DNA from 2 places in the Pelomonas baiyunensis genome. Region 1 is predicted to be linked to the other one. Evidence: riboswitches for the same ligand, from Rfam matches in the RefSeq annotation. Region 1 holds a riboswitch; the other holds the start of a gene.
The links. A riboswitch is a leader RNA that binds a small molecule or an ion and turns the genes downstream of it on or off. The one in region 1 is predicted to bind thiamine pyrophosphate.

Region 1 (14,954 bases):
AGTTTGGGGCGGCCCGGCACTCACTGTCATGAAATTCATCAACGCCACCACCTGCCCCTGGAAACACGCCATCGGCGAAGACGGCCCCAAGCCCGATCCCGATCCGGCGCCGAACCGTCTGCTGAGCCTGGAGCAATGGCACGCCGTGCGCGCCCACTGGCCGCAAGACGTGCAAGTCGCACTCGAGTTCCCGAACGACGCCGACATCCACCAGCTCGCCCCCGACATGCACCGCATCGCGCTGATCGTGCTGGACTTCCCGAAGTGGACCGACGGCCGCGCCTACAGCCAGGCCCACCTGCTGCGCATCCGGCACAAGTTCACCGGCGCCATCCGTGCGCGGGGCGAAGTGCTGGTGGACATGATGCAGCTGCTGGCCCGCACCGGCTTCGACGAAGTGGTGCTGCGCGGCGACCAGTCGCAAGCGGCCGCCCAGAAGGCGCTGGACCTGTTCGCGCCGGTGGGCTTCTACCAGGGCGACGTGGCCGAAACCCGCCCGTGGTTCCAGCGGAGCGCCGCGTGAGCGCCGAAGCCAGCGCCCTGCCCTGGGCGAGCGCCCCGGCCGCCGGCAACGCCATCGGCCTGTACGCCCGCTGGACGCCGGCGCTGGACGCCAAGATCGAAGCCGCCGTCCAGGCGCTGCGTGACGCGAGCATCCAGCACGGCGCCGGCCTGCTGCAAAGCAGCAGCCTGGGCGTGGAAGACATGGTCATCACCGACCTGATCGCCCGCCACCGCCTGCCCATCGACATCGCCACGCTGGACACCGGCCGGCTGCACGCCGAAACGCTGGCGCTGATCCCGGCGGTGCAGGCCCGCTACAGCCGCGAGGTGGCCGTGTTCTCGCCCGTGGCCGAAGCCGTGATCACCTTCGTTCAACGCGAGGGTGACGACGCCATGTACAAGAGCCTGGACCTGCGCAAGGCCTGCTGCGGCGTGCGCAAGATGGAGCCGCTGGGCCGCATGCTGGCCGGCCGCTCCGCCTGGATCACCGGCCTGCGCCGCGAACAAAGCGGCGCGCGTGGCGAGGTTGCCGTGGATGAGGACGACGGCAGCGGCACGGGCCGCCGCAAGATCAGCCCGCTGGCCGACTGGACCTGGGCCGAGGTCTGGGCCTATGTTCAAAAATACGAGGTTCCCTACAACCCGCTGCATGACCAGTTCATGCCCTCGATCGGCTGCGCGCCCTGCACGCGCGCCATCGCGGTGGGAGAAGACTTTCGCGCGGGCCGCTGGTGGTGGGAAGACTCCACCAAGGAATGCGGCCTGCACGCCAAATCATGAATGCTGCTGTGAAACCCGAACCCATGATTGCTGACGTCGATCACGCGCACCTGGATGCGCTGGAAGAAGAAGCCATCTTCATCCTGCGCGAGGTGGCGGCGAGCTTCGAGCGCCCCGCCCTGCTGTTCTCCGGCGGCAAGGACTCCTGCGTCGTGCTGCGCCTGGCCGAGAAGGCCTTCAAGATGAAGAACGCCGCGCACCCGAGTGGCTACTCGGGCTCGCTGCCCTTCCCGCTGGTGCACATCGACACCGGGCACAACTTCCCCGAGGTCATCACCTTCCGGGACCAGCGCGTGGCCGACATGGGCGAGCGCCTGGTGGTGGGCCACCTTGAAGACTCCATGGCCCGCGGCACCATCCGCCTGAGCCACCCGCTGGAAAGCCGCAACGGCCACCAGACGGTGACGCTGCTGGAGACCATCGAAGAGCACAAGTTCGACGCGCTCATCGGCGGCGCCCGCCGCGACGAAGAGAAGGCCCGCGCCAAGGAGCGCATCTTCAGCCACCGCGACAGCTTCGGCCAATGGCAGCCCAAGGAGCAGCGGCCCGAGCTGTGGACGTTGTTCAACACCCGCATCCGCCCGGGCGAGCACTTCCGCTGCTTCCCGATCAGCAACTGGACGGAACTCGACGTGTGGCTCTACATCGCCCGCGAGAACATCCCGCTGCCGCCGATGTACTACGCCCATGACCGCCAGGTCATGCGCCGCAAGGGTCTGCTGGTGCCGCTGACCGACGTGACCCCGCCGCTCGAAGGGGAAACCGTAGAGACGGTGCAGGTGCGCTTCCGCACCGTGGGCGACATGACCTGCACCTGCCCGGTGGAGAGCCCCGCCGCCAACGCCACCGAGGTCGTGGCCGAGACGCTGACCGTCACGGTGAGTGAGCGCGGCGCGACGCGCATGGACGACCGCACATCGGAAGCCTCAATGGAAAAACGCAAGAAGGAAGGCTACTTCTGATGAAAGCCCTGAGATTCCTCACCGCCGGCTCCGTCGACGACGGCAAGAGCACGCTGATCGGCCGCCTGCTGTTCGACGGCCAGGCCATCCTGGCCGACCAACTCGACACGCTGGAGCGCCGCGCCGCCGGCCGCCCCATCGACCTGAGCCTGCTGACCGACGGCCTGGAGGCCGAGCGCGAGCAAGGCATCACCATCGACGTGGCCTACCGCTACTTCGCCACCAAAACGCGCAAGTTCATCATTGCCGACGCCCCCGGCCATGAGCAGTACACACGCAACATGGTCACGGCCGCCGCGGGTAGCGACGCCGCCGTCGTGCTGGTGGACATCACCAAGCTGGACCTGACCCAGGACGAAGTCGTGCTGCTGCCGCAGACGCGCCGCCACTCGCTGCTGGCCCAACTGCTGCGCGTGCCCAGCCTCGTGTTCGCGATCAACAAGATCGACGCGCTGGACGACCCGGGCGCAGGCTTCGCCAAGGTCAAGGCCGCACTCGACAAGTTCGCCGCCGCTGCCGGCCTGAACGTGGCCGCCACCGTGCCGGTCAGCGCGCTGCGCGGCGACAACGTGACGCAACCGCTGGACGCGCCCTGGTGGAACGGCGAAAGCCTGTTGCAGGTGCTGGAGCGCCTGCCCACGCTGAGCGAGCGCACCGATGCCCCGCTGAGCCAGCCGGTGCAGTACGTGCAGAAGGACGCCTACCAATCCAACGGCACCGGCGTGCAGCCGCGCGTGCTGTGGGGCCGCATCGCCCACGGCGGCGTGAAGGCGGGCGACACCATCGAGGTGCTGCCGTCGCGGCAAACGGCCGTCGTCGTTGAAGTGCGCCTGGCCGGCGAGACCGTCGCCAGCGCCCAAGCCGGTGACTCGGCCGGCCTGGTGCTGGACCGCCAGCTGGACGTGAGCCGTGGCGACTGGATCGTCACCCCCGGCTCTGCCACCGCCACCAAGACCTTCCCGGCCACGCTGGCCTGGCTGGACACCGAGGCCGCCAAGCCCGGCCGCAAGTACTGGGTGCGCCACGGCAACCGCTGGGTGCAGGCGCGCATCTCGGCGATCGACTCGGTGCTGGACATCCACACCCTGCAGCCGCAGGACGCGCATGAGCTGCCGGTCAACACCATCGGCCGCGTGCAGATGGAAGTGCAGCACGAATTGCCGGTGGAGCCCTTCAAGGACAACCGCGTCGGCGGCGCCTTGATCGTGGTCGACCCCGCCAGCCACCGCACCAGCGGCGCGCTGCTGGTGGACGTGCAACCCGCCACCACCGAAGAAGACTGGTGATGGCACGGGGCAAGGTCATCTTCGTCAGCGCTGGCCCCGGCGCCGCCGACCTGATCACGCTGCGCGGTGCCCGCGCGCTGGGTCAGGCCGACGTCGTGCTCGCCGACGCGCTGGCAGACCCGGCCCTGCAAGACCTCGCCCCCCAAGCCCGCTGGATGGAAGTGGGCAAGCGCGGCTTCGAGCATTCCGCCAAGCAAACCGAGATCAACGCGCTGCTGGTGAAAGCCGCGCAGGAGCATGCCCTCGTCGTGCGCCTGAAGGGCGGCGACGCCAGCGTCTTCGGCCGGCTGGAAGAAGAGTTGATCGCCCTGGCCGACGCCGGCATCGACAGCGAAGTGGTGCCCGGCGTGACCGCGGCGCTGGCGGCTGCGGCCCAGGCCCAGCGCCCGCTCACCCGGCGCGGCCGGGGTCGCTCGGTCAGCCTCACCACGGCCATGACGGAGCTGGGCGAGCTGCGCGCGGCCCGCTCGGCCGACACCGAAGTCTTTTACATGGCCGGCCGCCAACTGGCCGCGCTGGGCCGCCAACTGCTGGCCGCCGGCTGGCCGGGCGACACGCCCACGTTGGTGGTCAGTCGCGCGGGCTGTGCCGACGCCATCACCAGCGAGCACCCGCTGGCCGACCTGGCCGCCGCCGCCCTGCTGCACCGCGGCCGCCCGACCGTCGTCACGGTCGGGACAGGCGCCAGCCTTGTCGGCGGTCAGCATGCGGCCCGGCCGGCGTCCAATAAAATCATCGTTTCGCCTGAAATCTGCCCGACCCAGGCGCCCCTTACTGCCAAGAGCTGCCCATGACCCACGTCGTCACCGAATCCTGCATCCGCTGCAAGTACACCGATTGCGTCGATGTCTGCCCGGTGGACTGCTTCCGCGAAGGCCCGAACTTCCTCACCATCGACCCGGACGAGTGCATCGACTGCGCGGTCTGCATCCCCGAGTGCCCGGTCAATGCCATCGTGCCCGAGGAAGACGTGCCGGGCGACCAGATCCACATGATCAAGCTCAACGCCGAGCTGGCCAAGAAGTGGCCCAGCATCACCAAGCGCAAGCCCGCGCTGCCAGACGCCGAAGAGTGGAAGGACAAGACCGGCAAGCTGGGCGAACTGATCAAGTAAGCCCGCCGCCCAGCTGTGATCGAGACCGACGCCCTCGTCATTGGCGCGGGCCCGGTGGGCCTGTTCCAGGTGTTCGAACTCGGCCTGCTGGGCATTTCGGCCCAGGTCGTCGATGCGCTGCCCCATGTGGGCGGCCAGTGCATCGAGCTCTACGCCGACAAGCCGATCTACGACATCCCCGGCGTGCCCGTGTGCAGCGGGCGCGAACTGGTGGAGCGCTTGCAGCAGCAGGTGCGGCCCTTTGCGCCCACCTTGCACCTCGGCCAAGAGGTGTCGGCCCTGCAGCCACAGCCGGACGGACGCTGGCAGTTGCGCACCAGCACCGGTCAAGCGTTCCTGGCCAAGACGGTGTTCATCGCCGCGGGCGTGGGCGCATTCCAACCCAAGCGGCTGCGCCTGGAGGGGGCTGAGGCCCTGGAGGGCCGCCACATCCACCACCGGCTCGACAGCCTGCCAGCACACGGCCAGCGCGTGCTGGTGCTGGGCGGCGAAGCGCCGGCCGTCACTGCCGCCCTCGAACTGGCTGAAGCCGGCGCGGCCGCCCAGGTGACGCTGCTGCATCGCAAAGATGCGTTCAAAGCGCCGACCGAGTTGCTGGCGCGCCTGCAAGCCCTGCGCGATGCCGGCCGCATCCAGGTGGAAGTGGGACAGCCGCTCGCACTGCGCACCGCGGATGGCGGCCTGCAAGGCCTCGACATCCTCGACGCCGCCGGCCAGACCCGCCCCGTGGCGGCCGATCACCTGCTCGTGCGTCTGGGCCTGAGCCCGCGCCTGGGCGCGCTGGCCGACTGGGGCCTGGCGCTGGAGCGCAAGCTCGTGACGGTGGACACCGCACGCTTCGAGACCTCGCTGCCCGGCGTGTACGCCGTGGGCGACATCAACCACTACCCCGGCAAGCGCAAGCTGCTGGTGAGCGGCTTCCACGAGGCCACGCTGGCCGCATTTGCCGCCGCGGAACGCGTCTTCCCCGGCCAGCCCATTCACTTGCAGTACACGACGACCAGCCCGAAGCTGCACGAGCGGCTGGGCGTGAGCGCGCCGACGGGCGACTGAACCGCCGAGCCCGTCGCATCAGCGGTCCGAATCGCACGGCCCATGTCGCGCACGGTTTGCTTTTAAACTGCACGCCGCTGCTGGCCCTGTGCCGGCAGCTCTTCGCTAGGGGTGTTGCGCCGGCCACGGCTGAGCGCGACTGAGACAGTCCCTTTGAACCTGATTGAGGTAATCCTCGCGCAGGGAAGCAGCCGATCAGCAGGGCTCCATTCGCTTCGTCTCCGGGCCCGTCGCGTTCTCGTTTGCCGACCTGCCATCGCTTTGCATTTCCGATGGCACTCCTGACCCGTTCCCTCCTTGGCGCCGCTGCGGCGCTTTGTGTCGCCCAACTCGCGGCCGCCCAGTCACTGCCCGCCGTCAGCGTCAGCGGCAAGGCCACCGAAGCCGCGCCTGGCTTGGCTGGTTTCTCGGACCCACCCGCTCGCCTGCCGCTGCAAACGCTGAGCCTCAGCACCGACCGCTTGGCGGACCTGGGTGTGACGCAACTGGCGGGCATCACCAAGCTCGACGCCTCAGTGTCCGACAGCTACAACGCCACCGGCTACTGGAGCACGGTGAAGGTGCGCGGCTTCGAGCTGGACAACCGCTTCAACCTGCGCCGTGACGGCCTGCCCATCAGCGGCGAAACCGCGCTGTCGCTGGCCAACAAGGCGGCCGTGGAAGTGCTCAAGGGCGCCACCGGCATGCAGGCCGGCACCAGCGCGCCGGCGGGCCTGGTCAACTTCGTGGTCAAGCGGCCGCTGGCCGATGACGCCACCTCGCTGATGCTCGGCGCCATCCAGGGCGGCACGGTGCAAGCCAGCGTCGACCACTCGCAACGCCTGGGCGCACAACGCGAATTCGGCGTGCGCGTGAACCTGTCGGCGGCCCACCTGTCGCCCCTGCTGCGCGACAGCCGCGGCAACGCCCACACCGCCGCGCTGGCGACCGACTGGCGCCTGAGCCCCGACACGCTGGTGGAGGCCGAGGTGGAGTTCAACCACCAAAGCCAGCCCAGCCAGCAGGCCTTCAGCCTGACCGGCAGCCGCCTGCCGGACGCGCATCAGGTCGACCCGCGCATCAACCTCAACAACCAGCCCTGGAGCCAGCCGGTTGTGTTCGACAACACGCACGCCTCGCTGCGTGTGCAGCACAAGCTCAGCGCTGACTGGCAGGCCCAGGCCACGCTGGGGCTGCAACGCCTGCGCACCGACGACCGCCTGGCCTACGGCTACGGTTGCTCGGCCGCCGACGGCAACTACTACGCCGACCGCTTCTGCCCCGATGGCACCTACGACCTCTACGACTTCCGCAGCGAAGGCGAGCACCGCGACACCACCGCGCTGGACCTCTCGGCGCGAGGCCCGGTGCAACTGGCCGGCCTGCGGCACGACCTCACCGTGGGCGGACTGGCCAGCCAGTTCAAGAGCCGTTTTCGGCGCCAGGCCTACAACTACGCCGGCACCGGCAACATCCAGGGCACGGCCATCACGCCAGCAGCCCCGGACCTGACCGACGAGAACACCAACCGCGACGAACGCAGCCAAGAGCTCTACCTGCGTGACCGCGTGGCCCTGAGCGCCGACACCACCGCCTGGCTGGGCCTGCGCCACACGCAGCTGCACCGCGAAAGCGTGCGCACCGACGGCTCGCGCCGCACCGACTACGGCCAAGGCGTCACCACGCCGTGGCTGGCCTTGAGCCACGCCATCGCCGCCGATTGGCTGGTCTACGCCAGCTGGGGCCAGGGCGCCGAAAGCGAAGTCGCGCCCAACCGCTCCCGCTACCGCAACGCCGGCCAGGCCCTACCCACGCTCAAGAGCCGCCAGACCGAACTCGGCCTGAAGACCGGAACCCAGCGCGTGGAAGGCGCACTCACGGTGTTCGACATCCGCCGGCCGCTGTGGCGCGACGTGGGTGCCTGCGATGTGGCCCAAAGCTGCGAGCGCCGCGCTGACGGTCAGGCGCACCACACGGGCATCGAAGCCAGCGCCGACCTGAAGTGGAGCGGCGGAGGCCTGACCGCGAGCGCGATGCACCTGCGCGCGCGCCGCGAAGGCAGCGCCGATGCGTCCCTCAACGGCCTCACACCGCCCAACGTGCCGCGCAACACCGTGAAGGCTCAGCTCCGCCAGGACCTGCTGCCCGGCCTGCAAGCCCAAGCCGGCTTGACCTACGAAGGCGCGCGCTTCGCCACGCCGGACAACAGCGTGCGCGTGCCGGGCTGGGCCACGCTGGACGCGGGCGTTCGCTACCTGCAGACCATGGGCCAGCAGACCTGGATCTGGCGTGCCGCCGTCGACAACCTGGCCGACCGCCGCGCGTGGCGCGAGGCGCCCTGGCAGTACGAACACAGCTACCTCTACCCCCTCGCGCCGCGCACCGTGCGAGCAAGTGTTGAAGTTCGCTTGTGAAGCTCATAAAAATAGGTCTATAATCATTGGCTCTGTTCCTCGATAGCTCAGTCGGTAGAGCGCCGGACTGTTAATCCGTAGGTCCCTGGTTCGAGCCCAGGTCGGGGAGCCACAGAATCTCGTCGAAAGACGACAAGACGCACGCTGCAACCGCTTGGCGTGCCGACATAGAAGTCAATTCCTCGATAGCTCAGTCGGTAGAGCGCCGGACTGTTAATCCGTAGGTCCCTGGTTCGAGCCCAGGTCGGGGAGCCAAATCAAAAGCCTCGTTGCGCAAGCAGCGGGGCTTTTTTCTTCACCGCACGAAAGCCCACCGCATGAGCACCCTGCCCGCCTGCCCCCAGTGCCAGTCTGCGTACACCTACGAGGACGGCGCCCAGCTGATTTGCCCGGAGTGCGGGCACGAGTGGCAGGCGCAGGCTGCGGAAGCCACGGCTGAGGCCGAGCGCGTGATCAAGGACGCGGTGGGCAACGTGCTGCAAGACGGCGACACGGTCACGGTCATCAAGGACCTGAAGATCAAGGGCTCGTCGCTGGTGGTGAAGGTGGGCACCAAGGTCAAGAACATCCGCCTGACCGATGGCGACCACGACATCGACTGCAAGATCGACGGCATCGGGGCGATGGGGCTGAAGTCGGAGTTCGTGAAGAAGGCCTGAGCGCCCGATCAGCGGTTCACCCCGCACGCGTCGCGATGCGGGCACGCCAAGAAAAAACGCCGGGCATGCCCGGCGTTTGCACATCAGCGCATCAACGTTTCAGCGCATCAACGTATCAGCGCCAGGGGCTGGCTGCCCCGGCGGTCACAGCGACTTGAGGAAGGCCAGCAGCGCCTCGCGGTCGGTCTTGGGCAGGGCTTCAAAGCGCTGACGCGACTTCTCGGCTTCACCGCCGTGCCACATCACCGCTTCGGTGAGCGTGCGGGCGCGGCCGTCATGCAGGTAGCCGACCTTGGCGGCATTGCCCATCACCTTCTCCGTGTACCCAATGCCCCACAGCGGCGAGGTGCGCCACAGGCTGCCCGTGGCCTGACCTTCCACGTAGCCGTCCGCCAGGCCGGCGCCCATGTCGTGCAGCAGCAGGTCGGTGTAGGGCTTGATGGACTGGTTGCGCAGTTCCGCGAACAGGTGGCCCGGGCCGGTCTTGAAGTCGGTGGCGTGGCAGGCTGCGCAGCGCAGGGTCTGGAAGACCTTGGCGCCGGCACTCACCTGGGCCGGGTCGACACGGTGCTCATCCATCGGCGTCACCCCCTTGGGGAAGCCGCTGGCCAGGCTGCGCTGCGCGGGCACGCCCACCAGCGCCAGGTAGCGCGCCACTTGCTGCAGGTCGGCTTCCGAGATGCCCGGCTCCGCCTTGCCGGCCGAGCAAGCCGCCGGCCCGTTGTGGCAGGCGCGGCTGGGGTACACGGGCGAGGTGACGGCCATGTCCTGCAGCAACGCAGCCGCAGTTTGGTGGCGCAGCGAGGCCTTGCCGGCCTTCCAGCCAAAGCGGCCCAAGCGCACCGCACCGGTCTCGGGGTCGAACACGTAGTTGGGGATGCCCTTCACGCCGTCTTCGTCCGGCGTGGTGCGGGCGCGGGCCAGGATGTCCGCCTCGGCGATGGCTTCCAGCAAGCCGGTGCCGATCATGGGCTGCGCGGCGCGCAGCGACACGGCAGCAGGCACCGGGCCGTCAAACGCCAGCGTGGGCTTGCGCAACTCCACCACCGTGCCGTCGGCCAGCTTGGCGGTGCGGGTTTCAAAGCCCGCCACGCGCACGCCGGTGCCCCAGTCCTGCGGCGCACCGGTGGCCGAGAACGCGTTCATCTGCACCGCAGCGCCGTAGCGTGGGTGCGGCACCTGTTGGCCGTTGGCATCCAGCGCCGCGGCACGCACCGACATCGCATCCAGCCGCTGGTTCAGCGCCGTGGGTGCCGGGCTGCGGCCGTTGTTCACGTGGCAGCCGATGCAGGCGGACTGGTTGAATCGCGGCCCCTGCAGACCCACCGCGGCGGTGTAACGGTCGTTGCCGGGCTCGTTGTGGTCGCCCGTGGTGAAGTTGGTGTGCACCAGGCGCCGCCCTTCCACGAAGCGCTGCATGTTCTGCATGCCGATGTGGTTGTGCGGCTGCTGGAACATGTACAGCCCGTTGTCGGAGTAGTTGTAGGAGATGGAGCCCTCGCCGCCCGACAAGGTGGCCGTGGGCAGCGGTGCATTCATCAGGCGCGGCTGCACGCCGTACCAAGGGCGCAGGCCGGTGCCGACGACGTAGGTGACCTCGTTCGTGTAGTACCGGAACGCGCCGCTGTCGCCCACCGCGTCCATGGACGGCCGGTTGGAGAAGAACGAGCCCGTGAACTCGATCGCGTCGCCCAGCTTGAGCGCTCGTGACGGCACGTTGGTGCTGGTGGGCACCATCACGCCGTTGGCGTTGGCGGCGATGTCTTTGTGGCCGGGCATGTTGTCCAGCACGACGCTGCAGCCATCGTTGGCGCCACGAATGCCCGCGTAACCGGCCGCGGGCGTGAGCAGCGCGGTTTGCGGCGGCTTGGGCACCACGGGGCAGGCGGTCACGTCCGTGAAACCGGCGGTGTAGGTGCTGTTGTCCAGCAGCCGGCCGGGCGACATCCAGCCGTAGCCGGTCACGCCCGGGTCGTCAAAGCGGCGGAAGAAGGCGTGGCCACCGCCCCGCTGAGCCTGCTGGTAGTACTGGTTGATGACCAGGGTCGGCTTGGTCACGCCGGCCACCCGGCTGTTGTCGATGAACTCCACGCCCCAGGTGCGGTTCTTGAAGTAGTTGGGCACGAAGTTCAGGTGTGCGCCCGGGCCCTTGTCTTGCGGGTTGCCGGCGGCGTCGACCGTGTCGTTCGGGCCGAAGCCGATTTCGTTCCAGTCTTCCCCCCGCTCACGCGCGTGGCGCGAGCGGCCCACCATGCCAAAGCGGGTGACCAAGGTGCCATCGGGCAGCGTGAACTGCAGCGTTTCCAGCGGCTGGGCGGCGCTCGGCAACGGCTGCAGGCCGGCGCCGTTGGCCGGGAAACGGAAGGCGGAGGTGGCGGCGTCCGCCAGCGTGTTGTCGCTGCCCGGCGTCTTGAACTCCGCCTCGAACAGCGAATAGCCGTACTGCGTGGCCCGTGCCACGCCCTGCAGGCGCAGGTAGCGCGCGTTCATGCCGAGGTTGAAGAACTCCTCGGTGCCGCCGCGGCCGTTGCTGACGTTGCGCAGTTCGGTCCAGGTCTGGCCGTCGTCGGACACCCGCAGCGAGTAGGCCTTGCCGTACGAGTTCTCCCAGGTGAGCTTGAGGTAGCCCACGGCGGTTTTCTTGCCGAAGTCGAACTGGATCCAGGCACCGTCTTCAAACGCGCTGGCCCAGCGCGTGCCGGGCTTGCCGTCGATGGCCATGGCAGCCGAATTGGCGGGGTTCTCCAGCGCCGACGAGGTGGCGGCCACGGGCTGCACCGGCTGCCCGGGTTGCGTGAGCCCGCCCGGCACCGGTTGCGGCGCGGGGGTGGGCGCGGGCGCCGGGGCCACGCCGGTGAAGGCCTGGATCTCGAAGATGGAATAACCGTAGCCCGACGAGCGCTTGAGGCCCTTCATGCGCAGGTAGCGGCCCTGGCCGGACAGCCCCGTCCAGTCTTCGCTGCCGCCCTGGCTGGCGGTCACGGCCTTCAGCGTGCTCCAACTGACGCCGTCGGTCGACACCTGCAGTTCGTACTGCGTGGCGTGGGCGCGTTCCCAGTCGATGTGCACCCGCGTGAAGGCCACGGTCTTGCCGTAGTCCAGCGTCAGCCATTGATCGTCGGTGAAGCCGCTGCTCCAGCGCGTGGTGTCGTTGTGGTCGATGGCCTGGGCCGGGCCCAGATCGGGCCGCTCGGACGCGCTGGCCGTGGCCGCCACCGGCGTGAGGGCCGTCTCGGTGGCCGTGGCCGTGGCAGCCAGCGCCTTGACGAGGGTGGCCCCCTCGCCCGTGGCCGCCGTGGCTGCGGCCGAAGGGCCGGCATCGCCCGTGCCACCGCCGCAGGCGGCCAGCATCAGGCTCAAGGCCATGGGCAGCCCATGGGTGGAAAGGTGGTGTCGTGCCCGTCGTTGCATACGTCCCTCGTCGGCGGTGGCTTGTGATGTCGGATGCGGCCTTGAAAGCGCATTCACCCGCGAAGGCGCGATGCTGCCCAGGCGGGGCGGGGCGGTCTATCGATGTCACCGTTCGGGGGGCAACTCTTGCGCGCCGTTACAAGTTGGGGATGTGGCGCAGGCTGTGCGTCGCACCGCGACCGAACGGCCTTGGCAGCGCTATCGTTGGGCCATGAGCGAACCCGGCGCCCTGCCCCTGTCGCCCCCGCCGTCCACTTTGCCCCCGCCTGTGCCGCCCTGGGCCTCGGCGGCGGGCGACGCCGCCGCTGCGCCGCCGCTCGACACCCCGCCCCTGCTGGACCGCAGCGCGCCACGCGAATGCCGCGTGCTCGGGGACTGGACCGTGCTGTCGCTGCGCGAGCAGTACGGGGCGCTGCAAGCCGCGGTGGCCGACACCACCGCACAAGCCAGCGACACCCTGTGGGACTTGCGCGCCGTCGGCCGGCTGGACACCGCGGGCGCCCTCACCCTGTGGATGGGCTGGGGCCGCAAGCCGCCGCGCCGGCTGCTCTGGCTGCCCGAGCACGTGACGCTGTTCGCCCAGTTCATGCAGCCCGGCGCCCTGCCCCAGCGCCGGCCCCGCCTGGGCCCGGGCTTGGCCCTGGCGGGCGACCGGTTGCGGGGCTTTCTGAGCCACGCGCACGACCTGGTCGCCCTGCTGGGGCAGTTGCTGCTGGACGGCCTGCGCATGGCGCGCCAACCGGGCTTGATCGGCTGGCGGGAAATCTCGGCCAACGTGTTTCGCGCCGGGGCGCAGGCGCTGCCCATCACGGCGCTGGTGGGCTTTCTGGTGGGGCTGACTTTGTCGTACCTGATGTCGCGCCAACTGCGCGCCTACGGGGCCGACATCTTCATCACCAACATCCTGGGCCTGGCCGTGCTGCGCGAGCTGGGGCCGCTGCTGGCGGCCATCATCGTGGCTGGCCGTTCGGGCTCGGCCATGACGGCGCAAATCGGCGTCATGCGGGTCACGCAGGAGCTGGATGCGCTGTCGGTCATGGGCATCTCGCACACCGTGCGGCTGGTGGCGCCCAAGGTGGCCGCGCTGGCGGTGGCGCTGCCGCTGGTGGCGCTGTGGACGAGCGCACTGATGCTGCTGGGCGGCATGGCGGCGGCACACAGCCAGTTGGGGCTGGACCTGGCCACCTTCGCCCACCGCCTGCCCGCCGTGGTGCAACCGGCCAACCTGTGGCTGGGCTGGGCCAAGTCCATGCTGTTCGGCGGGCTGATTGCGCTGCTGGCCTGCCATTTCGGGCTGCGGGTGCGCCCCAACACCGAGAGCCTGGGCCAGAGCGTCACGCAGTCGGTCGTCACGGCCATCACCCTGGTCATCGTGGTGGACGCGGTATTTGCAGTGCTGTTCTCGGAGGTGGGCTTGTGAGCGGTGACACCCCCGTCATCGAGGTGGACAACGTCACCACCGCCTTTCACGGGCACGTGGTGCACCGTCACCTCCATCTCACCGTCATGCCGGGCGAGGTGCTGGCGCTCATCGGCGGCTCGGGGTCGGGCAAGACCACGCTGCTGCGCCTGCTGCTGGGGCTGGAGGTGCCACAGGCCGGCACGGTGAAGATCTTCGGCCACCCGCTGGGCCGCTGCGCGCAGCGCGACCTGGAGCGCGTGCGCTACCGCTGGGGTGTGCTGTTCCAGAACGGCGCGCTGTTCTCGGCGCTCAGCGTGTTCGACAACATCGCCCTGCCGCTGCGCGAGTTGGGCAGCGTGCCGCGCGACCTGATCACGCCACTGGTGATGCTCAAGCTCGCACAGGTGGGGCTGCAGCCGGAAGATGCGCTCAAGCGCCCGGCGGAACTCTCGGGCGGCATGGTCAAGCGCGTGTCGCTGGCCCGTGCGCTCATCCTGGACCCGCCGCTGCTGTTCCTGGACGAACCCACCGCCGGGCTGGACCCCGACAGCAGCAAGCAGTTCGTGAAACTGCTGCGCCGCCTGCGGCAGGAGCTGGGCCTGACCGTGGTGATGGTGACGCACGATGTGGACACCCTCTTCGCCGTGGTGGACCGCGTGGCCGTGCTGGCCGACCAGCACATCCTGGCCTGCGGGCCGCTGGCGGAGGTGGCGCGGCTGCCGCACCCCTTCGTGCGCAACTTCTTTCTGGGCCATGTGGAGCGCTGCGCGGAAGACGACCTGCGGCGCTTTCGCCTCAGCCTGGACGACACCTCCGACGACGGCGGCGTGCCCGCCGTGCTGCGCGAGGAACACTCGCTTTGACGCCTGCCTGAACCTCCATGGAAAACAAAGCCTACGCCTTCGCCGCCGGTCTGTTCCTGTTGCTGCTGGGCCTGGCCCTGGCGGCCAGCGTGGCTTGGTTCCAGGGCGACCGCACCGAGCGCGTGCACTACACCGTGGTGGCCCGCGCCGGCGTGCCGGGGCTGAACCTGAAGGCGCCGGTCAAGCTGCGCGGGGTGGAGGTCGGCCGGGTGGACGGCATCGGCTTCGACGCGGCGGACCCGCGGCAAATCCTCGTGGACATTGCCGTGGACGTGGCCGCCCCGGTCACGCCCACCACCTATGCCCAACTCGGCCTGCAAGGCGTGACGGGGCTGAGCTTTGTGGCGCTGGAAGAAGCCCAGCCGGATGCCCCGCTGCAGCGCGCCGCGGCCGGCACGCGCTTGCCGCTGCGGCCCAGCCTGCTGGACCACCTGGCCCAGGCCGGCCCCGGGCTGGTGGCCGCCTTTGCCGAAACCGCCACGCGGCTGAACGCGCTGCTGAGCGACGAGCACCGCGCGCAGTTCGGC
Region 2 (14,954 bases), on a different contig from region 1:
GCGTGCGCCAGTGGCCGGTGCTGGGCCACGCCATTCGTGCCACCGACTGGACGATGGACCGCCTGCACAACGGCTACGAGCGCCTGATCGACTGGGCGTTCTCGGGCCGCCGCTACCGCGTGTTCGTGCCGCCGGTGCCGGCCTACGGTCGCCCCTTCCTGGCCAACGGTCAGCGTGACAAGAGCGCCCGCCGGGTGTGGCGCTTCGCCACGCTCACGCCGCGCGGCCTGGTGATGTGGGGTGCGTTCGCGAGCTTCGTGGTGGCGCTGATGCTGGCGCCGCTGGTGGGCAGCGAGTTCGTGCCGGAAACCGACAACGGCTTCACGCAGATCAACCTGCGCATGCCGGTGGCGTCCAGCGTGGAGCGCGGCAGCGCCAAGGTGGCGCAGATTGAAGAAATCTTGAAGGGCTACCCCGAGATCAAGACCGTGTCCACCGTGGTGGGCAGCACCGGCGAAGGCATGGCCACCGGCCGCAACCAGGCGTCGCTGAACATCTCGCTGGTGGAGCGCAGCGAGCGCCGCCGCACGCAAAAGGAAATTGAAGACGCGATCCGTGGCGACATCTCGCGCATTCCGGGCGTGGAGGTCAGCGTGGGCTTCAACCGTCCGATCTGGATCACGCTGCTGGGTGCGGACTCCGAACTGCTGACGCAGAGCGCGAACGACTTGGTGGAGAAGATCAAGAAGATCCCGGGTGCGGTGGACGTGGACACGACCGTGAAGCCCGGCGTGCCGGCCTACGCCGTGCGCTTGAAGGACTCCGCCATTCGTGAGCTGGGCCTGACTGCGCCGCAAATTGCCGCGTCGCTGCGCGCCTACGTCAACGGCGAGGTGGCCACCTACTGGACCACGCCGGACGGCAACCAGGTGGAGGTGCTGCTGCGCCTGCCGCGTGAGCAGCGCGAGCACATCGAGCAAATGGCGCAGTTGCCAGTGGCGTTCTCGAAGGACGGCAGCCCGATCGCGCTGGACCAGGTGGCCACCATCCAGCCGGTGTTCAACCCCGAGGTGATTCGCCGCGAAAACCTGCAGCGCCGCGAGGCCGTGTTTGCCGGCGTGCAAGGCCGCCCGGGCGGTGATGTGAACGCCGATGTGCAAAAGCTCATCAAGGCCACGCAGCTGCCCCCGGGCATCAGCTTCAAGGTGGACGGCGCCGGCAAGCAGCAGGCCGAGGCCTTCAACGGCCTGCTGGCAGCCATGGGCCTGGCGGTGATCTTCATCTACATCGTGCTGGCCAGCCAGTTCGGCAGCTTCGTGCAGCCCATTGCCATCATGGCCTCGCTGCCGCTCGCGCTGATTGGCGTGATGCTGGCCCTGCTGCTGTGGCGCTCCACGCTGAACGTGTTCTCGATGATTGGCCTGGTGATGCTGATGGGCTTGGTGACCAAGAACGCGATCCTGTTGGTGGACTTTGCCAACCACGCCCGCAAGGCCGGCGCCACGGTGGCGGAGGCGCTGCGTGAGGCGGGTCTCATCCGGATGCGACCCATCATCATGACGACCGCCGCCATGGTGTTCGGCATGCTGCCGATGGCCATTGCGCTGAACGACGGCGGCGAAATCCAGGCCCCCATGGGCCGGGCCATCATCGGCGGCGTCATCACCTCCACGTTGCTGACGCTGGTGGTAGTGCCGGTGCTGTACAGCTACCTCGTGCGTGACAAAAAGGCCACCGCGCCGGCTGCGGATGCCGCCGGCAGCGTGCTGCCCGTGCACGGCATGCCCGGCGCCATGCCGGCAGACAAGGACTGAGCTCACAGCCACCCATGCCGCGGCGTCCAGCCGCCTCTGAATCTCCCTCGAGCGCGCTCCTGCGCTTTGGCCGACCCAACCGGGTCGGCCATTTTTCTTTGTGGTGTCTGTTGCACTGCAACAAGCGGCTGGGCAGCGGGTATCCCTAGTTTGGTGTCGGTTGGCTTTACACCACGCCATCGGAAACCAGATGTTTCATAGGGAAGGTGGCGCTTGGCCTGGGAATTGCATACCCTGCGTCATAAATCACCGGAGACGGACATGCAGTTCAAAAACACCCTCGTTGGCCTCGCCCTTGCCGCCACGGCGCTGGTTGCCAGCGCCGCGCCTTCCTTGCTGATGCGCGGCGTGGGTGGCGTGGACCTGAACAACCTGGTGCTGGGTCAGGCGTTTCAGGTGGAAGTGGTGCTGCAAGGCTTCACCACGCCGGGCGAAGTGGACGGTGGCGGTTCGGGCGGCGGGCTGCTGACGCAAGATGGCTCCCCGCAACTGACGCTGCAGAACTTCGTGCTGGGCAACTTCGTGAACGCCAGCTGGGACACCGACCCGTCGTTGTTCCTGCTCGACTTCACCGCCGATGTGGCCGGTTCTGGCACCGTGGAAACCACCGGGCAATGCCTGAACTCCAACCTGCAGAACTACGGCTGCAACTTCGCCAGCGGCCCGCTGGCCTTCACCGTGCGTGACCCCAACGCCGTGCCGGAGCCGGCCAGCGTGGCGCTGGTGGGCCTGGCGCTGCTGGGCTTGGGTCTGGCTCGCCGCCGCGCCTGAGACCGCGAGCGCGCAGCGCAGTTCACTGACAAGGCCCTTCGGGGCCTTTTTTGTTGCCCGGGCTTGGCGAGCGCGGGCGAATGCCTGCAGAATCGCGCCCGCTCCGGGGTGCTCGGGCGTGGCGAAAGCCAAGCCCAGACGCTGAGACGGTCACCGACCGAACCCGTGAACTTGAACCGGCTAGTACCGGCGTAAGGAGAGCGCATGCCATGAGGCGTGCAGGCGTGGGGCCACCCGCGCCCTGCATCCACAGGCGGCCACGGAGCAAACGCAACCCTTTGCTCCAGGAGACCGCTGCTGTGAATGCCCCCGACCCCATCCTCTCGTTCGCCGACCGCCTGTCGCTCACGCGGGAGCCGTTTCCCGCCTCCCGCAAAACCTTCATCACCGGCAGCCGGCCCGACCTGCGCGTGCCCATGCGCGAGATCGCGCTGACCAACGGCGAGACGGTGATCGTGCACGACACCTCCGGTCCCTACACCGACCCCGCCGCCACGCTGGATGTCCGCCAGGGCCTGCCCGCTGTGCGCGCCACCTGGGTGGCCGACCGGGGCGACACCGAGGCCTACGCCGGCCGCCCCCGCGTGGCGCTGGACGATGGCGGCAAGCATGAAGACAACGAGCGCATCGCCGCGCTGCGCGCCGAGGCCGCAGCCCTGCAACGCCAGCCGCGCCGGGCCAAGGCCGGCGCCAACGTGAGCCAGCTGCACTACGCCCGGCGCGGCATCGTCACGCCCGAGATGGAGTTCGTGGCGCTGCGCGAGAACGGCAAGCGCGAGTGGATGCAGGCCTACCTGTCCGACGCCGAACGCGAGCAGCGCTTGAAGGGCGATGCGCTGGGGGCGGCGATTCCGGACGTCATCACGCCCGAGTTCGTGCGCGACGAGATCGCCCGGGGCCGCGCCGTCATCCCGGCCAACATCAACCATACCGAACTGGAGCCGACCATCATCGGCCGCAACTTCCTTGTCAAGGTCAACGCCAACATCGGCAACTCGGCCGTCACCTCCAGCATCGAGGAGGAGGTCGAGAAGCTGGTGTGGAGCATCCGCTGGGGGGCCGACACCGTGATGGACCTCTCCACCGGCCGCAACATCCACACCACGCGCGACTGGATCGTGCGCAACTCGCCCGTGCCCATCGGCACCGTGCCCATCTACCAAGCACTCGAGAAGGTCGGGGGCATCGCCGAAGACCTGACCTGGGCCATCTTCCGCGACACGCTGATCGAGCAGGCCGAGCAGGGGGTGGACTACTTCACCATCCACGCCGGGCTGCGCCTGCCGTTCGTGCCCATGACCACGAGGCGCCGCACGGGCATCGTGTCGCGCGGCGGCTCCATCCTGGCCAAGTGGTGCATCACGCATCACCAAGAGAACTTCCTTTACACGCACTTCGAAGAGATCTGCGAAATCATGAAGGCCTACGACGTGACCTTTTCGCTGGGCGATGGCCTGCGACCGGGCAGCGCGGCTGATGCCAACGACGAGGCCCAGTTCGCCGAACTGCGCACACTGGGCGAGCTGACGAAGGTGGCCTGGAAGCACGACGTGCAGACCATGATCGAAGGCCCGGGCCACGTGCCGCTGCACCTCATCCAGGCCAACATGGCCGAGCAGCTCAAGCACTGCCACGAGGCGCCGTTCTACACGCTGGGCCCGCTGACGATTGACATCGCACCGGGCTACGACCACATCGCCAGCGCCATTGGCGCGGCCATGATCGGCTGGATGGGCACGGCCATGCTCTGCTACGTGACGCCCAAGGAACACCTGGGCCTGCCCGACCGCGACGACGTGAAGCAAGGGCTCATCGCCTACAAGATTGCCGCCCACGCGGCCGACATCGCCAAGGGCCACCCCGGCGCCCGTGCGCGCGACGACGCCATGAGCAAGGCCCGCTTCGAGTTCCGCTGGAACGACCAGTTCGCGCTCGGCCTGGACCCGGACACCGCCCGCAGCTATCACGACGAAACCCTGCCCAAGGATTCGTCCAAGGAGGCGCATTTCTGCTCCATGTGCGGGCCGAAGTTCTGCTCGATGAAGATCACCCAAGACGTGCGCGACTACGCCGAGCAAGGCATGGCGGCCAAGTCGGCCGAGTTCAAGGCGGGCGGCGGCGAGTTCTACGTCCCCATCCACCCGGCTTGAGCGCCATGCCGCTGGACATTGCGATGGCCGGCGCCGGCGTCATGGGCCGGCTGCTGGCTTGGCAGCTGGCCCGGGCGGGCCACCGCGTGCGCGTGGTGGACGCGGCCAGCGGCCCGCGCGACCCTGCGGCGGCGGGCTTCACGGCCGCCGGCATGCTGAGCCCGCTGGCCGAGCGCGAGCACGCCGAGCCCGACATTGCCGAACTGGGCTGGCGTTCGCTCACGCTGTGGCCGCAGATCGCGCAGGCGCTGGGCCGGCCGGAGCTGGTGCGCACCTCGGGCAGCCTGCTGCTGGCGCATGGCAGCGACCTGGGCGCGGCGCAGCGGGTGCTGGCGCGCGTGCAGCCCGATGACGGGCCCGCGCCCCAGGCGCTGGACCGTGCGGCCTTGCGTGCGCTGGAGCCTCATCTCGCGCCCGACCTCAAAGCCTGGCAACTGCCGGGCGAAGGCCAGGTGCTGCCCCGCGACATGCTCGCTGCGTTGGCGGAAGACGCCTCAGGGGTGGACTGGCGCTGGGGCCGCCGTGTGGCCCGCGTGCAGCCGAACCGGCTTGAACTGGACGACGGCCACGTGCTGGACGCCGACCTCGCCATCGACACCCGGGGCCTGGGTGCGCAGCCCGACCTGCCGCGCCTGCGCGGTGTGCGCGGCGAGGTGGTGTGGCTGCACGCGCCCGGCGTGGTGCTGCAGCGGCCGGTGCGCTTGATGCACCCGCGCCACCGCGTGTACCTCGTGCCGCGGCCGGGCGACCTCATCGTGGTGGGCGCCTCGGAGGTGGAAAGCGAAGACCGCTCGCCCGTCAGCCTGCGCAGTGCCGTGGAGCTGATGGCCGCGGCCCACAGCGTGCTGCCTGGCCTGGCCGAGGCACGCATCGTGCACCTGGACACCCAGCTGCGCCCGGCCTTGCCGGATCACCGCCCCGTGCTGCATCACGAGCCCGGCCTGCTGCGCATCAATGGCCTGTACCGCCACGGCTGGCTGCTGGCCCCGGCGCTGGCCGAGAAAGCCCTCTCATGCCTGAGTTCACCCTGAACCACCACCCCCAGCCGTGGCGCGCTGGCCTGACCGTGGCCGCGCTGCTGGCCGAGCAGGGCCGTGCGCCGAACGACGTGGCCACGGCCCTGAACGGCCGTTTCGTGCCCCGAGCCCTGCGCGACTCGACGCTGATCGAGCCGGGCGACGCGCTGACCTTGATTCAACCCATCACGGGCGGATGACCATGTCCTTCACCTTGTATGGCCGCGCACTGCGCAGCCGCTTTTTGCTCGGCACCGCCGGCTACCCGTCGCCTGCGGTGTTGGGTCAGGCCCTGCAGGCCAGTGGCGCCCAGGTGCTGACCGTGGGCCTCAAGCGCACGCTGGCCGCGGCGGGCGACAACGGCTTTGTAGCCACCATCCGCGCGGTGCTGCAGGTGCAAGGCGGCCACCTGCTGCCCAACACCGCCGGTTGCCGCACCGCGCAAGAGGCCATCACCCTGGCCCACATGGCGCGTGAGCTGTACGACACCGCCTGGATCAAGCTGGAGGTGGTGGGCGATGAGTACACGCTGCAACCCGACCCGTGGGAGCTGGTCACCGCTGCCGAGGCGCTGGTGAAGGACGGCTTCCAGGTGTTTCCGTACTGCACCGACGACCTCGTCACCTGCCGCCGCCTGCTGGATGTGGGCTGCGAGGTGCTGATGCCCTGGGGCGCGCCCATCGGCTCGGGTCAGGGGCTGCTGAACCCGTTTGCGCTGCGCACGTTGCGCGAGCGCCTGCCCGGCGTGCCGCTGATCGTGGACGCTGGCATTGGCGCGCCCTCGCACGCGGCCCAGGCGATGGAGCTGGGGCTGGACGCAGTGCTGCTGAACTCGGCCGTGGCGCAGGCGGGCGACCCGGTGCGCATGGCGGCCGCGTTCGCGCGGGCGATCGAGGCGGGGCGGCTGGGGTATGAGGCGGGCGTCATGGCGCCGCAGGCCATGGCCGTGGCCAGCACACCGGTGGGCGGTCGGCCGTTCCTGATCGCATGACGCCGCCTCGCATGAAGCCCCCCATCGTGTGGAGCGTGGCCGGGCTGGACACCGGCGGCGGCGCGGGCTTGAGTGCCGACCAGCGCGCAGCCGATGCGGCCGGCGTGCACCTGTGCCCCGTGGCGGCCGCACTGACCGCACAGAACAGCGTGGCGGTGCAAGCCGTGTGGCCGGTGCCGCCCGAGCAGCTGGACGCGCAACTGGCTGCGCTGGCCGACGACCTGCCGCCCGTGGCCGTCAAGACCGGGCTGCTGGGCGGCGTGGCGCAGTTGCGCGTCGTCACCCGGTGGGTGGACCGCTTGCGCGAGCGCGGCCCGGTGGCCCTGGTGGTGGACCCGGTGCTGGGGGCCACCACGGGCGCCTCGTTTGCCACCGAGGAACTGCTGCGCGCCTACCGCGAGGAGTTGCTGCCCCGCGCCACGGCCGTCACGCCCAACCGCCGGGAGGCCACGCGGCTGGTGGGCGAGGGCAGCGCACCGCAGCAGGCGGTGGCGTTGGGGGTGGAGACGGTGTGCATCACCGGCGGCGACGAGCCCGGCCCGCTGGCGCTGGACTGGTTGCACAGCCCCCACGCCCAGGGCTGGCTGGGCTTGCCCCGGCGCAGCGCGCAGCACCACCACGGCACGGGCTGCTGTTTCGCCACCGCCCTGGCGGCGGGCCTGGCGCGCGGCTTTGTGCCCGCCGACGCCGTCGTGCTGGCCAAGATGCTGACCGCCTCGGGCTTGCAGCCGGACGCGTCGTTCGGCACGCCGCCGGGTGCCGGTGCGGGGCCGGTGCGGCCCCGTGGCGCCTTCATCACCGACCCGGCGTTGTTGCCGGGCTTGTTTTCGCACGCGCCGAGTTCTTGGCCGGGTCGGGCGCACGCCCCAGCTGCGCCTCCGGCCGTCGAGGGCGTGTACGGCATCACCGACCGGGGCGCGCACGCCGCCGCGTTGTTCGAGGCTGGCCTGCGCACCGTGCAGCTGCGCATGAAGCGAGGCGCGCAGGAACCCGGCGCAGCCTGGCGCACCCGGCTGGCGGCGGAGGTGCAGCCAGCGCGCGACGCGGCCCGGCGCTTGGGGCGCACCTTGATCTTGAACGACCACTGGCGCGCGGCGCTCGCGCTGGGCGTGGACTTCGTGCACCTGGGCCAGGAGGATTTGCTGGCCCTGGACGCGGCCGACCGGGCCGATCTGGCCCAGGCCCGGGCGCAGGGCCTGCGGCTGGGCTTGAGCTCGCACAGCCTGTGGGAACTGGCGCGCGCCGTGGCCTGGGCGCCCGACTACGTGGCCTGCGGGCCGGTTTGGCCCACGCTCACCAAGGACATGCCCTGGCACCCGCAGGGGCTGGGCAACCTGGCGTGGTGGGCGGCCATGGCGCCCATGCCGGTGGTGGGCATTGGCGGCGTGCTCGCGCCAGAACAGTTGGTGCAGGTGGCCGCCACGGGTGCGGCGGCGGGCTGCGTGGTGCGGGGCTTGCTGAGCACCCCGGTGGCCGACTGGCAGGCGGCGTGGCGCAGCGGGGCCGGCATGCCGCTGACCCCTGAGCCCGGCTGGCCGCGGCCCACGCTGGCGGGTTGACCCGGGCGGATGGCGAGGCGCCGCTGGCCGGTGCGGCGGTCAGCGCAGCAATTCGTCGCAGCGGCTGCGCAGGTGCGCGATGACGCGGTGCAGCGCCGGGCTCAGCCGGTGGCGGCCCACGGCCATCCAGTGCAGGGGCGCGGGCTCGCCCAGCCAGTCGGGCAGCAGGGGCACCAGGCGGCCGGCGGCCAGGTCGCTGGCCACATCCAGCCGGCTCTTGTAGGCCACGCCCAGGCCGGCCAGGGCCCATTCGCGCACCAGGCCGCCGTCGTCGGCCACGCGGGGGCCGCGCACCTCCACGGCCACGGTGTCGCCCGTGGGGCTGTCAAACCGCCAGCGGCCGTGCACGCTCTCGCCCAGCACAAAGCGCAGGCAGGCGTGGTGGGCCAGCTCGTTCGGGTGTTGCGGTGCGCCGCAGCGGGCCACGTAGGCCGGGCTGGCGCACAGCACGCGCCGGTTGGCCGGCGCCAGGGGCAGGGCGATGAGGGTGGAGTCGGGCGGGGTGCCGTAGCGCACGGCGTGGTCCACCGGGTCTTGCACCAGGTCGGCCAGGCGGTCGCTGAGGCGCACTTCCAGTTGCAGGTCGGGTTCGCCCTCGCGGTCGGCCGCGGCTTCCAGCCAGTGCCACAGGTGCTGGCGGCCCAGGTCGCTGGGCAGGCTCAGCCGCAGCCGGCCGGCCAGCGGGCGGTCGCCGCCGGCGGCGTCGCGCAGGGCGGCCTGGCCGGCGTCCCATGCGGCCACCAGGGCGCGCGCATGCGGCAGCCAGTGTTCGCCGGCCTCGGTCAGCCGCAGGCGCCGTGTGCTGCGCTCGAACAGGCGCACGCCCAGCTCGCGCTCCAGCCGAGCGATGGTGGCACTGGCCTGCACGGCGCCCAGGTCCAGCCGCCGCGCGGCGGCGGAAAAACTGCCGGCATCGGCCACAGCCAAAAAAAGTTGCAGCGGGGCCAGGCGGTCCATCTTCATGTAAAGCGTGAAACTGAATTGCTCAGCATAGGCTTTTTGATGGCAATGCGGGCGGCCACCATGAGCGCCCTTTCGCATCTGGACGGAACCATGCACGCTGTTGGCTACCTGCAATCCCTGCCGGCCTCGCACCCCGAGGCCTTGTTGGACCTGACCCTGCCCGAACCCCCGCTGCGCCCGCACGACCTGCGGGTGCGGGTGCAGGCGGTGTCGGTGAACCCGGTGGACACCAAGGTGCGCCGCAACCGCGCACCGCAACCCGGCCAGCCCGAGGTGCTGGGCTGGGACGCCGTGGGCGTTGTCGAATCCATCGGCCCCGCCGTGACCGGCTTCGCCGTGGGCGACCGGGTGTACTACGCCGGCGCCATCGACCGCCGGGGCAGCAATGCCGAGCTGCACTGCGTGGATCACCGCATCGCCGCACGGGCCCCGCGCGACGCCACCGATGCCCAGGCCGCCGCCTTGCCGCTGACGGCCATCACCGCGTGGGAGTTGCTGTTCGACCGCCTCGGCGTGCCCGAGGGCGGCGGCGCGGGGCAGACGTTGCTGGTGGTGGGCGCCGCCGGAGGCGTGGGGTCGCTGCTGGTGCAACTGGCGCGGCAGCTGACGCAGCTGCGCATTGTGGCCACGGCCAGCCGGCCCGACACGCAAGCCTGGGTGCGGGAACTGGGCGCCCATGCCGTGGTGGACCACCACCAGCCCCTGCGCGCCCAACTCGCCGCGGCCGGCGTGCCCGAGGTGCACCACGTGGCCAGCCTCACGCACACCGACCAGCACTGGGCACAGCTGGTGGAGGTGACCGCGCCGCAGGGCCGCATCGCGCTGATTGACGACCCCACCGCGCCGCTGGACGTGATGGCCCTGAAGCGCAAGTCCATCTCGCTGCACTGGGAGCTGATGTTCACCCGCTCGCTGTACGGCACGCCCGACCTGGCCGAGCAAGGCCGCCTGCTGGCCCGCGTGGCTGACTTGGTGGATGCCGGCCAATTGCGCAGCACCGTGACCGAGGTGCTGAGCCCGATCAACGCTGCGCAACTGCGCGCGGCCCATGCCCGACTGGAATCGGGGCAGATGCGCGGCAAGCTGGTGGTGACGGGCGGCTGGGGCGGCTGAATCGGTTGAGGCGGCCGGGGCTTCAACTCACCACTTGCAGCCCTTGCCGCGCGCGGCGTCCAGCGCCAGCGGCAGGGCGGCGAGCAAGCCCGCCTCGGCGTAGGCCTTGCGGCAATCGGGGTTGGCGGCGTTCTCCAGGCTTTGTTCGAGCTTGGACTTGCGCTCGGGCGGCTGGGGCAGCAGTTCCATCAAGCCCGGCCCACGCCGGGCCGCGATGGCGCTGCCCCGGGGCAGTGACAGGTTCAGTGGCGCACGTGGCGCGCTGGCGGACGCCGAGGGCGGCACGGCCAGGTCGGGCCCGAGTTGGGAGCCGGCATCGGGCGACCCGGCCGACGCCCGGCTGGCCGTGCTGCCCGACGCGGGCACCTCGCCGCGAAGCGCGGCTTGTGGATCGCCCTGCGCCGGTCCGGCTGCGGCCGCAGGGGCTGCAGCTGCCGAGGGCGCCGTCACGGCACCGGGCAGGTTGCGGCTGAGTTCCGGCACGGCCGCCGCCGCGGCGCTCGGGGCCGCCGTGGGCGAGACCGCGTTGGGCGCCGGCAGGCGCGTCACCGCGGCGGCGCCCGCGTCCGCCGCTTCCAGCCGCTGCACCGGGGCCGGCAGGTCGCGCGCGCTGGGCAGCTCCACCGGGGCTGCCGGCGTGGCCGCACGCAGGTTGGCGCTGGCGCGGGGCAGGGCGGGCACGGGGCGGGTGTCCGTGCTCGGGGCTTCCAGCCGCTGCACCGGCGCGGGCAGGTCGGTGGGCGTGGGGGCGGGCGTGGCCGGGGCCGGCGCCGCGGCGCGCAAGTCGGCCGGCTTGGGCAGCGCGGCGGCGCGGGCCGGGGTGGCGGGGGCGTCCAGGCGGTTCACCGCTGCCGGCAGTTCGGTGCTGGGCGGTGGCGTGACGGCGGCGCGGGGGGCGGGGCGCAGGTCCGCCGGGCGCGGCAGGGCGAGGTCGCGCCGGTCGGCGGGCGTGGCGTCCAGACGGGCCACCGGCGCGGGCAAGGTCAGGTCGGGCGGCAGGGCGAACGTGTCGGAAGGCCGGGGCGTGGGCCGCAGCGTGGCCGGGGCCGGCAGGGCGGCGCGTGGCGTGTCGCTGCGGGCTTCCAGGCGTTGCACGGCACTGGGCAGGTCAGCCGGCAGGGCGGTGGGCAGCGGCGCGTCGGCCTCCGGGCGGGCGGCCGGGACGGGCACGGTTTCGCGTTGCAGGGCCGGGCTGCGCTCTGGTGCAGTCAGCGTGCGGGTGGGCGGCGAGGGCACCGGTGGCGGGGCGGGCTGCGGCTCTGCCGGCTGCGGCGAGAGCTCGTCGGTGGTGGCGGCTTCGGCCGGCACCGGTTGCGGGTTCCAGCGGCCCAGGGTGGCGGCGCCCGGCGGGCCCGGCGGTGCGGGTTCATTGCGAACCTGGCCGCCCTGGCGGGTCTGGGCGCCGTCGCCGGGCGCGCCGTTGTGTTCCAGCGCGGGGCTGGGGTCACCGGGCGGGGCGTTGCTGTCGCTGCCGATGCGGCCCAGCAGCTTCACGGTCAGGCTGCCCCACACGCCCTGGCCCGGCGCGGCGGTGCCGGTGGCGTTGCCAAACACCAGCACCAGCCACACGTGCAACAGCCCGGCCAGCAGCAGGCAGCGCTGCAGGAGCTTGGGGTCCGGCGCGTTGCGGCGGTGGAGGGTCAGGGCAGACACGGCGGCCGATTGTGGCCCGAGCCTGTGTCGCTGCCGGGTGCCGAGCGTGAAGGTTCAACGCGGTGGCGTTTCCTGTGTCCCTACAGACGAGGCGCCTGCGGGGCCGCCGGCCATTCCCGTACGCGAGGCGGCGTGGCTTGGCGTGGGCTTCTGGGCCTGCGTCAGGGAGAACCGCTGCACTGAGCCGCCCGTCACGGCCAGCCCGTCACGGCCAGCCCGTCAGGCGGATGCGGCGGGTGGCCTGCTCGCGGCCATCGGCGGCCAGGGTGCGCTCGTGAAGGTGCAACTGACCGTCGTCCAACAGCACCAGGACCGTCGAGCAGCGGGTGCCGTAGACCGCGAGCGCGGGTGGCGGGAGCTGCGGCATGCGCACGAATCGCGGGGCCAGCGCGCGTTCGCGCTCCAAGCCCACGCCGGTGTCGGGCAGTTCAGCATCGGGCACGGGCGTGGCGTCGGCCAGGTCGTCCATCAATTGGGCGATCAGGGCGTCGACATCGGGCGCGGTGGCGAGGGCGCGGTGGAGCGCAGCCGTCAGCCCCCGGGTCTTGGGCCAGGGCGTGTTGAGGGCAGCGTTGGACAGGCCATGCACGCCCGCCGCCAGGCGCTGGGGCTGGGCGCTGCGGTTGCTGACCCAGTGCCAATCTCCGTGGCGCAGATCTGCAGTGATGAGGTTGAAGCCGTTGTAGCCCTGGGGGCCGGCAGGCAGGCCAGCGGCAAAGGCCTCGGCTGATTCGGTGCTGGCCAGCCACTGCGTGATCAATGCGCCGCGGGAAGGGGCGTCGGGCCGCTGCAGGTGGGGCTCGCGCACATTGGTCAACAGGCCGAGGCGGCCGTTGCGGTGAAGGCCGAACCAGGTGCCGCCGGCGTGCAGGTCACGGCCGGCCAGCACATCGGGGGCGTCGGCCCACCAGTCCAGCGGCGCGGCCGGCCGGGCAAAGAACTCGTCGCGGTTGGCCGCGATGACGACCGGGAAGCGCGGGTGCGCGTGGATCGCGAAGGCGGCCAGGCACATGTCAGCGCTGCCGGATCAGCACTCGACGATGTTCACCGCCAAGCCGCCGCGGGCGGTTTCCTTGTACTTGGTCATCATGTCGGCGCCGGTGTCGCGCATGGTCTTGATGACCTTGTCCAGGCTCACAAAGTGCGTGCCGTCGCCGCGCAACGCCATGCGGGCGGCGTTGATGGCTTTGACGGAGGCAATCGCGTTGCGCTCGATGCACGGAATTTGCACCAGGCCGCCGACCGGGTCGCAGGTCAGGCCCAAGTGGTGCTCCATGCCGATCTCGGCGGCGTTTTCCACTTGCTCGGGCGTGCCGCCCATGACGGCACACAGGGCGCCGGCGGCCATCGAGCAGGCCACACCCACCTCGCCCTGGCAGCCGACCTCGGCGCCGCTGATGGACGCGTTTTCCTTGTAGAGGATGCCGATGGCCGCAGCAGTGAGCAGGAAGTCGATGACGCCGTCTTCCGTCGCGCCGTGCACGAAGCGGGCGTAGTAGTGCAGCACCGCCGGCACGATGCCCGCCGCGCCGTTGGTGGGCGCCGTGACGACGCGGCCACCGGCGGCGTTTTCCTCATTCACGGCCAGCGCGTAGAGGTTCACCCAGTCCATCACCTGCAGCGGGTCGCGCAGGGCCTGTTCGGGGTTGGCCGTCAGGCTGCCGTAGAGGCTGGACGCGCGGCGCTTGACCTTGAAGCCGCCGGGCAGGATGCCTTCGGTCTTGCAGCCGCGTTGCACGCAGGCCTGCATCACGTTCCAGATCTTCAGCAGGCCGGCGCGCGTTTCGGCCTCGGGCCGCCAGTGACCCTCGTTGCGGCGCATGACCTCGGCGATGGACAGGCCGAACTTGCGGGTCAGCGCCAGCAATTCGTCGCCGGTCTTGAACGGGTAGGGCAGGACGGTGGTGTCCGGCGCGATGACCTTCTGCTTGCTGCCGTCCGCCGCCACCTCGTCGCTGACGATGAAGCCGCCGCCCACCGAGTAGTACACACGGTTGGCGAGTTCGTTGCCGTCGGCATCGAAGGCCAGGCAGCGCATGCCGTTGGCGTGGAAGGGCAGGCTTTCACGGCGCTTGAAGACCAGGTCTTTCGCCTCGTCGAAGCCGATGGACTTCTGGCCGACGAGGTTGAGGTCTCCGGCGCGGATCGCATCGAGCAACGCAGGAATCGCTTCGACGTCCACGGTGTCGGGCTCATGCCCGGCCAGGCCCAGCAGCACCGCCTTGTCACTGCCGTGGCCCTTGCCGGTGGCGCCCAACGAGCCGTACAGGATGACCTGCACGCGGGCGGTTTTGTCGAGCAGCCCGTCGTGCTGCAGACGCAGGCCGAACAGCCGTGCAGCCCGCATCGGGCCCACGGTGTGCGAGCTGCTCGGGCCGATGCCGATCTTGAAGAGGTCGAAGACGGAGACGGCCATGACGACTATCGCTTTCCAAACAGTTCAACTGCGTTGCAAGACGCCGATACCGATGACAAACGCGCCGGGGACTCCAGCAAAGGCGATTCCTGCTAGAAGAACGAGGATTCGTTGCCACCTCTGATAGTCCTGCAGCAGGCCGGGTCGCGCCCAGGCTGCGCCTGACGAGAGTGCCTCGGAGACAAGGCGGAATTCTTTGGGTACGCGCTTTCCCATTCGCTTGAACAGGGCCTGAGCCTCTTTGCTGTACCGATCGGCGCGATTGCCTGCCAACCAAGCTGGAAACACTGAGACCAGGAACAGCAATCGAACCGACTGAAAGCCGCTGTACTGAAAGCCGTAGAAAAACCAGGCCAGGAGGCAGGCGCCAATGCCTGCCCCGATGGCAAAGAGCGAACCCAAGCCCATCAGTCAGCGCTACTCAAGCTTCTTCGTATTCCGACAGCGGCACGCAGGAGCAGAACAAGTTGCGGTCGCCATAGACGTTGTCCACGCGGCCCACCGGCGACCAGTACTTCTGGCGGCGCAGCGAGGGCAGCGGGAAGGCGGCGGCTTCGCGGCTGTAGCC

Region 2: it holds a riboswitch for thiamine pyrophosphate, as region 1 does, so the genes downstream of both, thiC (phosphomethylpyrimidine synthase ThiC) here and ACG01O_RS20075 (TonB-dependent siderophore receptor) in region 1, are expected to answer to the same signal.

Annotation. Positions count from the first base shown of each region.
Region 1 covers NZ_JBIGIB010000006.1:315,942-330,895, reverse strand. The annotation lists gene ACG01O_RS20110 (DUF934 domain-containing protein) at 29-523, shown strand; gene ACG01O_RS20105 (phosphoadenylyl-sulfate reductase) at 520-1,284, shown strand; gene cysD (sulfate adenylyltransferase subunit CysD) at 1,281-2,246, shown strand; gene ACG01O_RS20095 (sulfate adenylyltransferase subunit 1) at 2,246-3,532, shown strand; gene cobA (uroporphyrinogen-III C-methyltransferase) at 3,532-4,326, shown strand; gene fdxA (ferredoxin FdxA) at 4,323-4,646, shown strand; gene ACG01O_RS20080 (NAD(P)/FAD-dependent oxidoreductase) at 4,662-5,699, shown strand; TPP riboswitch at 5,797-5,902, shown strand; gene ACG01O_RS20075 (TonB-dependent siderophore receptor) at 5,972-8,092, shown strand; tRNA gene ACG01O_RS20070 (tRNA-Asn) at 8,129-8,204, shown strand; tRNA gene ACG01O_RS20065 (tRNA-Asn) at 8,272-8,347, shown strand; gene ACG01O_RS20060 (zinc ribbon domain-containing protein YjdM) at 8,410-8,751, shown strand; gene ACG01O_RS20055 (di-heme oxidoredictase family protein) at 8,896-12,117, opposite strand; gene ACG01O_RS20050 (MlaE family ABC transporter permease) at 12,374-13,582, shown strand; gene ACG01O_RS20045 (ABC transporter ATP-binding protein) at 13,579-14,427, shown strand; gene ACG01O_RS20040 (MlaD family protein) at 14,445-14,954, shown strand, end outside.
Region 2 covers NZ_JBIGIB010000007.1:138,187-153,140, reverse strand. The annotation lists gene ACG01O_RS20985 (efflux RND transporter permease subunit) at 1-1,754, shown strand, start outside; gene ACG01O_RS20980 (PEP-CTERM sorting domain-containing protein) at 2,016-2,525, shown strand; TPP riboswitch at 2,620-2,740, shown strand; gene thiC (phosphomethylpyrimidine synthase ThiC) at 2,825-4,675, shown strand; gene ACG01O_RS20970 (FAD-dependent oxidoreductase) at 4,681-5,706, shown strand; gene thiS (sulfur carrier protein ThiS) at 5,688-5,891, shown strand; gene ACG01O_RS20960 (thiazole synthase) at 5,894-6,682, shown strand; gene ACG01O_RS20955 (bifunctional hydroxymethylpyrimidine kinase/phosphomethylpyrimidine kinase) at 6,694-8,241, shown strand; gene ACG01O_RS20950 (LysR family transcriptional regulator) at 8,281-9,204, opposite strand; gene ACG01O_RS20945 (zinc-binding alcohol dehydrogenase family protein) at 9,295-10,317, shown strand; gene ACG01O_RS20940 (hypothetical protein) at 10,345-11,970, opposite strand; gene ACG01O_RS20935 (NRDE family protein) at 12,176-12,982, opposite strand; gene ACG01O_RS20930 (L-serine ammonia-lyase) at 12,998-14,386, opposite strand; gene ACG01O_RS20925 (hypothetical protein) at 14,411-14,794, opposite strand; gene gcvP (aminomethyl-transferring glycine dehydrogenase) at 14,808-14,954, opposite strand, start outside.